DNA from 2 places in the Peribacillus sp. NPDC096540 genome. Region 1 is predicted to be linked to the other one. Evidence: predicted binding sites of a transcription regulator. Region 1 holds the regulator's gene; the other holds the start of a gene.
The links. Region 1 encodes LexA, which represses DNA repair genes until DNA is damaged. Its sites were predicted from a motif close to CGAACATATGTTCG; they were not measured.
Positions count from the first base shown of each region.

Region 2: uvrB (excinuclease ABC subunit UvrB) is a predicted target of LexA. The motif match lies at 1,112-1,125, and genes of this name have one in related genera.

Region 1 is NZ_JBNNTG010000008.1:58,162-65,024, reverse strand. Features, by position in the region: gene ACQKMR_RS09855 (response regulator transcription factor) at 1-533, shown strand, start outside; gene ACQKMR_RS09850 (ATP-binding protein) at 530-1,516, shown strand; gene ACQKMR_RS09845 (hypothetical protein) at 1,838-1,960, opposite strand; gene lexA (transcriptional repressor LexA) at 2,158-2,781, opposite strand; gene yneA (cell division suppressor protein YneA) at 2,937-3,248, shown strand; gene ACQKMR_RS09830 (YneB family resolvase-like protein) at 3,268-3,924, shown strand; gene ACQKMR_RS09825 (DUF896 domain-containing protein) at 3,989-4,222, shown strand; gene tkt (transketolase) at 4,457-6,460, shown strand; gene sirA (sporulation inhibitor of replication protein SirA) at 6,759-6,863, shown strand, end outside.
Region 2 is NZ_JBNNTG010000001.1:174,003-180,865, forward strand. Features, by position in the region: gene ACQKMR_RS00745 (catalase) at 1-619, shown strand, start outside; gene ACQKMR_RS00750 (CsbA family protein) at 810-1,040, shown strand; gene uvrB (excinuclease ABC subunit UvrB) at 1,257-3,242, shown strand; gene uvrA (excinuclease ABC subunit UvrA) at 3,249-6,128, shown strand; gene ACQKMR_RS00765 (DUF4097 family beta strand repeat-containing protein) at 6,353-6,863, shown strand, end outside.

The DNA of each region.
Region 1 (6,863 bases):
ATATGGTCGTAATGGATGTGATGCTACCTGGTGAAGATGGCTATCAAATTACTAAGAAAATAAAGGGTTTAGGATTAAGCATACCCGTTATTTTTTTGTCTGCTCGAAATGATATCGATAGCAAACTACAAGGTTTAACCATTGGAGAAGATTACTTGATCAAACCTTATGACCCGCGTGAGCTATTACTAAGAGTACAGAAGCTGTTAGAGAATAATTATGGTACTTTCACACAAATCAAGCATGTATACATTAATGCAGATACGAAACGGGTCTATATTCAAAATGCTCATCATGAAGCAGCTTTCACTGCTATTGAACGTAAACTATTTTTTTACTTGTATGATAATCGGGATAGAATCTTAAGCAAAGATCATTTCTACAATTATTTATGGCAGCTTGAAGATAGAAACCCAAATATCATTAATGTCCATATAAAAAAAATCAGAGCAAAAATTAAGGATGATAAAGGTGAGATCATTCAAAATATATATGGAGAAGGGTACAGAATGAATACCTACATAAAAAAATGAAGCTAAAGAAAAAATACCAATTATTATTAACATTAGTAATAATCAGTGTTCCGTTATCATTACTGATCATGAACTTTATTGCGTTAGGAATATACAAGATTGCCTCTGCCACTAAGAATCAGAATGTTCCCTTTCATGAATCTTTCGCTTATCCAACTATGTATGTATTATTTTTCCTATCTTTTCTCTTATTAGCCTTTCTATTTTCTAGATCTATTCATTCATTATTAAATAAGATAACCTTACTGAATAAAACCATCAAGAATTTAGCTAGTAATGAAAACATTCCTGAAAAAATAGACATTAAAAGTGATGACGAAATTGGGGAACTTATCCACTCTGTAAATTTATTAATTGAGAGAACTACGTACAGGGAAATAGAAATGAAACAACAAGAGGGTCTACAAAGGGAATATTTGAATAAATTAAGGCATGATATTAATACCCCATTAACAGCCATTCGATTACAGTTATTCTATTTAGAAGGTGAACATCCAACTCTTGCACTAGAATCTCTATATCAACAAATACAATATATAGCTGATTTAACAGATGAAGTTCATATGGAATCTGTCGACTCATTAGATACATCTTATATTATGAGAAGTGAAGTAAATATCAATAATTTGTTAAAAGGAATGGTGAGAAAGTGGGCTTACTTGTATAGTATTAATGATATTGAATTATCCTTTCGTCCCTTAGATGAAGATTTAGTATGGATGAGCCATGATCTATGGCTACAAAGATTATTTGATAACGTCTTCCAAAACACGCTAAAACATTCAAACGCTGATAAACTTGAGGTCATCATTCATCAGGGTGTTATTTCTATAAGAGATAATGGAAAAGGTTTTGATTGTAGAGAAGAACATAAGGGACTCGGATTAAAAGTAATCGAAGACCTTGCTAAGGTTCTCAACATAAAATATACTGTACATTCAAATTCGGCCGGAACCTTATTTAATTTTACAATTGAAACCTAAGGATATAGATATTTGTGCAATTTTAGTAATGCAGTAAAAGCATCTTCTTCGTTTTCATACAATTAAACGATCTTCTAATTAAATAAATAGGCATTGAACAGTAATACTATATTGTTAATAACGTAAGTCATGTTTCTTAAATATAGGGCGTATTTGTTGAACAAGAAGTATAAGGGCGAAACATATTATATTGACTAATATGTTTCGCCCTTAATTTTTACGATCTAGTTCTTGATAATCGCAATAGGCTTTTGTTAATAGGATGTAAATCTTCCCAAAGCTTCTATTAAACCATCTATTTTTTTTAAAAATTTATTGCATTCAAAAAATCAAAACGTCTACGATTTGAGCATGTTTCGGAAGTAAGTTTCTTGGAGAGTCTTCCGTTTCCCCGTTTACAACGGCTAGTTCACCTTCAAAAGGATCAATAGTGTCCTTAACCACCCTTTTTCACCGTCATATCTCCTTTTAGATAGGGTCAAAAATTCTCGTGCCATTATATGTCAAAAAGAAAAGGTAAATACTCCTATAAAAGATTTCTACTAAAAAATGAAAATTTACGAAAACATAGTCTTCCATATGCATATTGAAGGAATATGGGACATAAATTAGACAAACAAAAAAAAGCGCAGTTAGCGCTTTTAGTGTATTTGTCTATACAAGCCTATTACTTTTCCAAGTATCGTGACATCTCTTAAAATAATTGGTTCCATATTTGAATTTTCAGGCTGAAGCCGTATGTAATCCGGTTCCTTAAAGAATCGTTTTACCGTGGCTTCATCATCTTCAGTCATGGCTACTACGATATCTCCATTATTGGCACTGCTTTGTTGTTTCACGATGACATAATCTCCATCATGAATTCCTGCTTCAATCATACTTTCTCCCATGATTTCGAGCATGAATACATGATCATCATGCGGAACCATACTTTCGGGAAGCGGGAAGTATTCTTCTATGTTCTCAATGGCGGTTATCGGCATGCCTGCGGTTACTTTTCCAAGCAACGGTACGTTAACGACATTAGTCTTAGGTATAGTGCTGGCTTCCTCTATGTTTAAGATTTCAATGGCCCTCGGCTTAGTAGGATCACGTCTGATCAGTCCTTTACTTTCCAGACGAGATAAATGTCCATGTACCGTTGAACTTGATGCAAGTCCCACTGCTTCGCCAATCTCTCTTACGGAAGGTGGATACCCTTTTTGGCGAACCTCTTCTTTAATGAAATCAAGAATATCTTGCTGCCGTTTTGATAGTTTAGTCATATGTGCACCTCTTCTCCAAAGTTCTTTGCTTTATTATAGCATGGCCCCTATTTCTATACAAACATAAGTTCGAATTTTGTTGTTGACTGAAACAAACGTTCGTACTATAATCTGGTTATAAGATACGAACGAACATTCGCCTTGGAGGGATATCTATGAAAAAGTTGTACAAAAATTATATTTATACGATTCTATTAGCGGGATCAGTATTTATCTTTTCAATTTTATTCTCCTGCACATTAGACAAAAATCAAAATAATAATTTTCTTTCAATAGAAGTAAATGAAGGTGATACCTTATGGGAGATTGCCGAAAAATATGAAGAAGCTGATTTGACAAAAAAAGAATTCATTGGTTGGATAGAAGAGCACAACGAAGTCAGGGCAGATTCAATTAAACCTGGCCAAGTCATTGTCATTCCGGTTAAAAGTGAGAAACTTGTTCAGAATTTGGCCAGTCAGCAGTAAGTAGTAAAGGTAGGGTATTATGAAAGCAGTAATCTATTGTAGAGTAAGTACGGAAAAAGAGTCGCAGGAAACATCGTTAGCAAGGCAGGAAGATGAATTAGTCAAATTGGCAGAGAAAATGGATATGGAAGTAGTCTCTATTATAAAAGAGCAAGCAAGCGGTTACGAATTAAACCGTGACGGTATTTTTGATATGCTTGATCTATTTAAAACTCAAGAGGCTGAAGTTCTATTAATTCAAGACGAAACGAGACTAGGAAGAGGAAATGCAAAAATTGCTTTGTTTCATGTCGTTCTTAAAGAAGGCGTTAAAATCTATACACTTTCCCATGACGGGGAACTGGAGCTATCGGATTCAGATGCCATGGTTATCCAAATAGTCGGAATTGTGGAAGAATATCAAAGGAAACTACATAATTTAAAAATTAAACGCGGGATGTTACGAGCAGTGGAAAAGGGATACCGCCCCCAAAAAAACCTTCAAAATCAAAGGAATGCTACTGGAAGAGACCGTAAGGAGATACCTATTGAAGAAATTGTTAAACTTCGGATAAATGGATTGACGTTTGCAGAAATCGCAGCCACGTTAAGGGGTTTTGGTTATAATGTATCTAAAGCTACAGTTCACAGGCGCTTTCTAGAATATCAACAGAATACACCTGAAAGTCAATCATAGAACTTGTAATTTCTCTTCTTTTTTAATACCATGACAATATCCGTACATTAGAAGGAGCGAAATTATGCTATCAAAAGAAAAACTAGCCCGTATTAATGAACTTTCTAAAAAGGCTAAGGCAGAAGGCTTAACAGAAGTTGAGGCTAAAGAGCAAACCCAATTGAGAAGTGAGTACTTGGAAACATTCAGACAGTCTATGTCCAATACGCTAGAACATGTGAAAGTTATTGATCCGGAAGGTAATGACGTCACGCCTCAAAAGATAAAAAATATTAAGGAAAAAAGAAACTTACATTAATGAATGGGGCTATCTGATGGAACTTTTAATCGGCTGCCCTTCTTTCTGGTCTTAAGAATTAAAAGGAGAATGCATTTATGTATGTATTCTCCTTTTTAGCTTAACCTAAATATGGGACTTCTCTAGTTACTAGAAAATTGAAATATTAGGGAAGGTTTTAGTGATTTTAGTTGTGATATTAAGCAGGTCACTATAATATAAAGAGGTACATTACAGGAAGGGATGTTTTACAATATGTTAGATAAATTAGATGCACTTTCTATCAATACGATTCGTACATTATCGATTGATGCAATTGAAAAGGCTAATTCTGGTCATCCGGGAATGCCAATGGGTGCAGCCCCGATGGCGTATAAACTTTGGACTGAATATATGAATCATAACCCTAAAAATCCAGATTGGTTTAATAGAGACCGTTTTGTTCTTTCAGCTGGTCATGGATCTATGCTGTTATACAGCCTTCTTCATTTGTCAGGGTATGGCTTATCCATCGACGATTTGAAGAATTTCCGCCAATGGGGTAGTAAAACTCCTGGACATCCAGAGTTCGGCCATACAGCTGGAGTTGATGCGACTACAGGACCATTAGGGCAAGGGATTGCAATGGCAGTGGGGATGGCGTTGGCCGAACGTCACTTGGCTGAAAGTTACAACCGTGATTCTTATAATGTGGTTGATCATTATACATATAGCATTTGTGGAGATGGAGATTTAATGGAAGGCGTATCTGCAGAAGCTGCTTCATTAGCTGGACATCTTCAGCTTGGAAGACTTGTTGTTTTATATGATTCAAATGATATTTCACTTGACGGCGATTTAAGCCAATCATTTAGTGAAAGTGTAGCTAACCGTTTCAAATCGTATGGCTGGCAATATCTTCGCGTAGAAGATGGAAACGATCTTCAGGAAATTGCGAAAGCAATTGAAGAGGCAAAGACTGACGATGCCCGCCCAACATTAATAGAAGTGAAAACTGTAATCGGTTATGGTTCACCAAACCGTTCTGGTAAGTCTGCTGTTCACGGTGCGCCGCTTGGTGCAGATGAGTTGAAACTGACTAAGGAAGCATACAAATGGACATTTGAAGAGGATTTCTATGTTCCTGAAGAAGTGTACTCCCACTTTAATGAAGCATGCGTCGAAGCAGGCAGCAAAAAAGAAGAGGCTTGGAACGAACTGTTTAAAAATTACAAAGAAGCATATCCTGAGTTAGCTGAACAATTGGAGCTGGCTATAAAAGGTGAACTACCGTTTGAGTGGGATAAGGAAATTCCGGTCTACGAAGAAGGAAAAACATTAGCTTCCCGAGCTTCAAGTGGAGAAGTCCTAAATGCGATTGCCAAGAAGGTTCCTAGCTTTATTGGTGGTTCTGCCGATTTAGCCGGATCTAATAATACAGCCATTAAGGGTGAGTCAGATCTATTACCGGGTAATTATAGTGGACGTAACATTTGGTTCGGTGTTCGTGAATTCGCTATGGGAGCAGCTTTGAATGGGATGACCCTTCATGGTGGTTTAAAAGTGTATGGCGGAACTTTCTTCGTATTCTCTGATTATTTACGCCCGGCTATACGTATGGCAGCGTTGATGGGTCTTCCTGTTACGTATGTATTTACTCATGACAGTATTGCTGTAGGGGAAGACGGACCGACACATGAACCTATTGAACAATTAGCTTCATTAAGGGCAATGCCGAACCTTGGGGTAATCCGCCCGGCTGATGGTAATGAAACAGCAGCAGCTTGGAAAGTGGCGATGGAGTCCACTAATAAACCGACTGCCCTTGTTCTAACACGTCAAGGATTGCCAACAATAAAAAACACTTCTGAAACTGCTTATGAAGGTGTTTCAAAAGGGGCTTATATTATTTCTGCTTCTAATAAAGATGAAGCGGATGCATTACTTCTTGCGACTGGCTCTGAAGTAAACCTAGCTGTAGAAGCACAGAAAGCATTAGCAACAGAAGGAATTGAAGTTTCTGTTATCAGCATGCCATCATGGGATCGTTTTGAAACTCAATCTAAAGAATATAAACAAAGTGTAATCAACCCAGCTGTAAAAAAACGTCTGGCTATCGAAGTGGCTTCACCGTTTGGTTGGGATCGTTATACTGGAGATGAAGGCGAAATCTTGGCAATCAATCATTTCGGTGCCTCTGCACCAGGTGGTAAGATCATGCAAGAGTTTGGATTCACTGTAGAAAATGTAGTTGCTCGTGTAAAAGAAATGCTTAAATAAAATTCGGAACTGACACCAAACTAGTTTGGTGTCAGTTTTTTCATCGAATCTTCTTAAAGCATGTTGAAAGTGCCCATAATTTACGGTAAATCTTCTATTCGACAAAAAAAGAAAAAAATTTCTCCAGCAAACAACATATCTTGTTGGTTTGTCAATATATAATGAGAATAAATAATTTTCGTTTAAATATGTCAATTAAAGGGGAGTAGCCATTATAAATAGAAAATAATAATGGCGGGTTATCGAAAAATAAAAATGTTCTGGTTTCCAAAATAGGAATGCTAGGAGGCATTGGCTAATGAGAACCTATCAAATTTTTTTAATCGAAGATGAATTTGCCCATCATTATTATGGAAGAGAAAAGCTATTTTTCAATTTGTTTTTGGAGTATATTCAAGCAAGG
Region 2 (6,863 bases), on a different contig from region 1:
CACTGAAGTGGAGCAGGCTGCATTCGGTACGGGCGTCCTAGTAGATGGACTAGACTTCTCGGATGACAAGATGTTACAAGGGCGTACGTTCTCGTATTCTGATACACAACGTCACCGTGTAGGAGCAAATTATCTTCAATTACCGATTAATGCACCGAAAAAACCAACAGCAACCAATCAAACTGGTGGACAAATGCAATATGAAGTTGGCAGAGGAGATCAAAGTCCTCATATCAACTACGAACCATCAACTGTAGGCGGTTTAAAAGAAGCCAAGCAAACCGGCAAAGAGTATACACCTTTTATAGAAGGAAAACTTGTTCGAGAAACAATTGATCGCCAAAGCAATACGAAACAGGCTGGTGAAACATTCCGTGAATTTGAAGATTGGGAAAGAGATGAATTAATCTCCAATCTTGTGTCAGCATTAGCTCCTGCAGATCCACGCATTCAGGAAAAAATGGTTGCTCTTGCAGAGGAGGCTGATGAAGAATACGGTCGCAGACTGAAAGAAGGTTTAGATTCAGTTTCAAAACATACAGAGTCTTCAAAACCTATGGGAGGGACGGATAAACCAGAGGAAGGAGCTAGAAAAGGACATGACTCAGATCCGTATTAACAGGTGGAAAAGAGGCAAACTTCCTTCTTAGAAGGGGTTTGTCTCTTTTCTTATTAGAAAAACATTTGTAAACGTGGTGGAGCAACCTTTCGAACAATTATTAAATATAGTAGGAAATAGATTGGCAAAAAACTTCAGAATCATTTAAACTGAAACTATTCTATTTTTCTCTTATAAAGGAGATGAAAAAATGATTAAATTCCTTTCTGCCCTTTTCTTTCCTTGTCTACTTGTTATGCTTTTTTCAAGGGTCACCTATAATTATATCGTGGGTCTTGTTTTAACAGTTGCGTTGATTACAGCTTCTGCATATAAAGGTTATACGCATACAAATTTATTAATCATCGTTGACGCACTGTCACTGACAGTGGGATTTTGGTTGTCAAAAAGAATGATGAAACGAACATCAAAGAGCGCCTGACATAAAGGTGCTTTTTTTGTACTTCTTCTTGTTATCACTCTTGGCATCTAAAGAATATAAAAACTAAAAATAGAATGGACGTTCGCTTTTTGCTGGTTTGTTTTGAGGCTATTGTGGTAGAATGTGTATATATACTTACTTAAACCGGAATAAATAGAAGGGATATAGTATATCCCTTATTTTATATAAAAATATTTCAGTAGGAGGCTATGCTTGGTGAAGGATAAGTTTGAGTTAGTCTCAAAATACTCTCCTCAAGGAGATCAACCTGCGGCAATAGAAAAGCTTGTCGATGGTGTAAAAGAAGGAAAGAAAATGCAGACATTGTTGGGAGCAACGGGTACAGGGAAAACATTTACCGTTTCTAATGTAATTCAACAAATCAATAAACCGACGCTTGTCATTGCCCACAATAAAACGCTGGCAGGGCAGCTTTATAGTGAGTTCAAAGAGTTTTTTCCTAATAATGCTGTTGAATACTTTGTTAGCTATTACGATTACTACCAGCCAGAAGCCTATGTGCCTTCCACTGATACATTCATTGAAAAAGATGCAAGTATCAATGATGAGATTGATAAACTACGTCACTCGGCGACATCCTCTTTGTTCGAACGAAAAGATGTGATCATCATTGCCAGTGTTTCTTGTATTTATGGATTGGGTTCTCCAGAAGAGTATCGGGAGATGGTGGTATCTCTCCGCACAGGCATGGAGATAGATAGAAATGCATTGTTGCACAGACTTGTGGACATTCAATATGAGCGGAATGATATTGCATTTCAACGGGGGACTTTCCGGGTTCGTGGTGACGTGGTCGAAATTTTCCCGGCCTCCCGCGATGAACATTGTGTACGGGTCGAGTTTTTCGGGGATGAGATTGATCGTATTCGTGAAGTCGATGCCCTAACCGGTGAGATTACTGGTGAACGGGAACATATCGCCATTTTTCCAGCTTCCCATTTCGTAACTCGTGAAGAGAAAATGAAGATCGCCGTTCAAAATATCGAAGAAGAGCTGGAAGTACGATTGAAGGAATTGCGGGAGGATGAAAAACTGCTTGAAGCTCAGCGCTTGGAGCAGCGGACCCGTTATGATTTAGAAATGATGCGGGAAATGGGTTTTTGTTCGGGTATCGAGAACTATTCACGCCATTTAACCCTCCGTCCCTCAGGTGCAACACCATACACCTTGATGGATTACTTTCCAGAAGACTTTCTATTAGTTGTGGATGAATCACACGTAACCCTTTCACAAATCAGGGGCATGTTCAATGGAGATCAGGCTCGTAAGCAAGTGCTCGTTGATCATGGCTTCCGCCTGCCTTCTGCAAAAGATAACCGTCCACTCCGATTTGAGGAATTTGAAGAAAAGGTTCATCAATCTATATTCGTCTCGGCAACTCCGGGACCATTTGAACTCGAACACACACCGGAAATGGTTCAGCAGATAATCCGTCCTACTGGCTTGCTAGATCCTACGATTGAAGTACGACCAATTGAAGGCCAGATAGATGACCTAATAGGTGAAATACAGGAGCGGGTTAAAAAGAATGAACGGGTACTAATTACGACCTTAACGAAAAAGATGTCTGAAGACTTAACTGATTATTTAAAGGAAATTGGAATCAAAGTTCAATACCTGCATTCAGAGGTAAAAACATTAGATAGGATAGAAATCATCCGAGAATTACGAATGGGCAAATACGATGTGCTAGTTGGAATCAATCTTTTGCGTGAAGGTTTGGATATTCCGGAAGTGTCGTTGGTTACGATTCTCGATGCTGATAAAGAAGGCTTCCTTCGCTCAGAGCGTTCACTCATTCAAACGATGGGCCGGGCTGCTCGTAATGCCAGCGGCCACGTTATTATGTATGCCGACCGTATTACGAATTCGATGGAACTTGCTATTAATGAAACGAAGCGGCGCCGTGAAATTCAGGAAAGATACAATAAGGAGCATGAAATTACACCGCAAACCATTCAAAAGGACATTCGTGACTCCATCCGGGCTACTCATGTAGCCGAAGAAGGAGAAGAGTATAAAGAAGACCTTGCTCCAAGCCTCGCGAAGCTGCCTAAAAAAGAGCGCGAAAAAGTGATGGTAAGTATGGAAAAAGAAATGAAGGAAGCAGCAAAGGCACTGGACTTCGAACGGGCTGCCGAGCTGCGTGACTTATTACTAGAGTTAAAAGCGGAAGGGTGACGAAACATGGCAATGGAGAAAATTGTGATAAAAGGCGCAAGGGCCAACAATTTAAAGAATATTGATGTCACGATACCTAGAGATAAACTCGTCGTGATAACAGGGTTATCCGGTTCTGGAAAGTCTTCCTTGGCTTTTGATACGATTTATGCAGAAGGTCAAAGACGTTATGTAGAATCACTGTCCGCTTATGCCCGTCAGTTTTTAGGCCAAGTGGATAAACCGGATGTCGATGCGATTGAAGGGTTGTCACCGGCGATTTCTATAGATCAGAAAACGACGAGCCGGAATCCTCGTTCAACTGTGGGGACTGTCACGGAGATTTATGATTATTTAAGATTGCTATATGCTCGAGTCGGCAGGCCAACCTGTCCGATTCATCATATAGAAATTACCTCTCAAACGATTGAGCAAATGGTAGATCGCATCCTTGATTACCCTGAGAGAACCAAGCTTCAAGTATTGGCACCGATTGTTTCAGGTAGAAAAGGAACGCATGTAAAAGTTTTAGAAGAAGTAAAAAAACAAGGGTATGTCCGCGTTCGGGTGGATGGAAAGATGCACGATCTTAGTGAAGAAATCACTCTTGAAAAGAATAAAAAGCATTCTATAGAAGTCATTATAGACCGAATTGTTATTAAAGAGGGAGTCATGTCACGGCTTGCGGATTCACTAGAAAGTGCTTTGAAGCTTGGTGAAGGAAAAGTCATAATTGACGTTATGGGTGAAGAAGAACTTCTGTTCAGCGAACACCATGCCTGCCCATACTGCGGCTTTTCCATCGAAGAGCTAGAGCCGAGAATGTTTTCCTTCAATAGCCCGTTCGGGGCCTGTCCAGATTGTGATGGCTTGGGAGCGAGACTTGAAGTGGACCGTGATTTGGTCGTCCCGAATAAGGAATTAAGCCTGCGTCAACATGCGATTGCCCCATGGGAGCCAACGAGTTCTCAATATTATCCTCAGCTTCTTGAAGCAGTTGCCACCCATTATGACATAGATATGGATGTGCCAGTTAAAGATATACCGGATGATAAATTGGAGAAAATTTTATACGGTTCAGGTAAAGATAAAATTTATTTCCGTTATAAAAATGATTTTGGAAGAGTGCAAGAAGGACATATTCTATTTGAAGGGGTCATCAGAAACATCGAGCGGCGTTTTAAGGAGACGAACTCTGACTATATTCGTGAACAAATGCAGAAGTATATGTCAGAGCACCACTGTCCAACATGTAAGGGACATCGGCTGAAAAAAGAGAGTCTTTCTGTGCTTATTCAAGGGGTCCATATAAGTGAGACTACCGCTTTATCGGTAGAAGAAGCATTAGTATTTTTTGACGAGCTTGATTTGACCGAAAAGGAAGCTGCAATTGCGAGATTGATTTTACGTGAAATCCGGGAGCGGCTCGGTTTCCTAGCCAATGTCGGTTTGGAATATTTAACGTTAAGCCGGGCAGCAGGAACATTATCAGGCGGTGAAGCACAGCGTATTCGATTGGCAACACAGATTGGTTCCCGTTTGACTGGTGTTTTGTACATTTTGGATGAACCGTCTATAGGATTGCATCAGCGAGATAATGATCGATTAATTGAAACATTAAAGAATATGCGAGAAATTGGAAACACGCTGATTGTTGTTGAGCATGATGAAGATACGATGCTTGCTGCGGATTATTTGATTGATGTCGGACCAGGTGCAGGTGCTCATGGTGGAGAAATCGTGGCAGCTGGAACCCCGGAAGAGGTCATGAATAACCCTAAATCATTAACCGGCCAATATTTATCAGGGAAGAAATTTATCCCGCTGCCATTGGAACGCCGGAAAAATGACGGTCGTGTTATTGAAATTAAAGGGGCCAAACAAAATAACCTAAAAAACGTTAATGTTAAATTCCCGCTTGGAGTTTTTACAGCTGTCACAGGAGTTTCAGGTTCGGGGAAAAGTACATTAGTGAATGAGATTCTTCATAAGTCATTAGCTCAAAAGCTAAACCGCGCCAAAGCTAGACCAGGGGAGTTTCGTGAAATTAAGGGAATCGAGCATTTAGATAAGGTCATTGATATTGACCAATCACCTATTGGTAGAACGCCACGCTCTAATCCAGCGACCTATACAGGTGTATTTGATGATATTCGTGACGTTTTTGCTTCAACGAATGAAGCGAAAATCCGTGGCTATAAAAAAGGACGATTCAGTTTCAATGTGAAGGGCGGTCGTTGTGAAGCCTGCCGTGGTGACGGAATTATCAAAATTGAAATGCATTTTCTTCCTGATGTCTACGTTCCGTGTGAAATCTGTCATGGTAAACGTTATAACCGAGAAACGCTTGAAGTGAAATATAAAGGTAAAAACATTTCTGATATTCTCGATATGACTGTTGAGGAAGGGGTTAATTTCTTTGAAAACATCCCGAAAATCAAGCGGAAGTTACAAACGATTTATGATGTTGGTCTGAGCTATATCAAGCTTGGACAGCCGGCAACCACTTTATCGGGCGGTGAAGCACAAAGGGTGAAACTCGCTTCTGAATTGCATCGCCGTTCAACTGGCCGCTCTTTTTATATTTTGGATGAACCGACTACCGGACTTCATGTCCATGATATAGCGAGGTTGCTCGAAGTCTTGCAACGGCTGGTAGACAATGGGGATACTGTTTTAGTAATAGAACATAATCTTGATGTCATCAAAGCGGCGGACCATATTATTGACCTAGGTCCAGAAGGCGGGGATAAGGGCGGAATGATTGTCACTTACGGTACGCCTGAAGAAATATGTGAAGTTTCCGAATCATACACAGGGAAATACTTAAAGCCTGTTCTGACCCGTGACCAAATTAGAATGGAAAATTTGATTGAAGAAAAAGAACAAGCGCACGAACATGCTTAAAAAAACAAGCCAGTTGGCTTGTTTTTTTGTGGAATTATGACAGCGGCATTTTAATTAATCATTTGATTAAAATCTATGAATGCTAGATATTTCCGGGGAAATTCCGCTTTGCTCTTTTCGGAAATTGTCGCAGCACCTTGTCGAGAAATGGGAATTAGTGTATTTATGAAACTTTTTAGATTTCTAGGCGTATGTATGAATAAAGTGATATAAGAAGGCGAGGAATGTTCATGCAGGAAGAAAGAAAGAAAATTTTAGAGATGATTCAAGATGGAAAGTTGACAGCGGTAGAAGCAATGAGCCTTTTGGAAGACTTAGAAAAAGCTAGTCAGGAAAGTGAAGCGAAAGAGCAGAAACTACAAAATGAATTATCAACCGTAGTCGTGGAAAAGAAAAGCGAGGATAATCCTCAAGACACGTTTAAGAAAAATATTCAGTCATCAAAGGAAAAGATTATTGATTTTGTTGAAAGTGCTTTTAAGAAGATTAAAGAAACCGATCTTGATTTCAATTTTGGAAAATCAGTTGATGTCAGTCATATTTTCCAGCATGATTATGAGGTTCTGAATGGAGTTGATATAGATATAGCGAATGGGAAAATAAAAATTGCTACTTGGGATCATAAGGATGTACGGGTTGAATGTCAGGCAAAGGTTTACAGGGTAGAGGATATCGAAGAAGCGAGAAAAAACTTTTTAGAGGATGTTCACTTCTCGATTGAAGAAGGGAAAATGA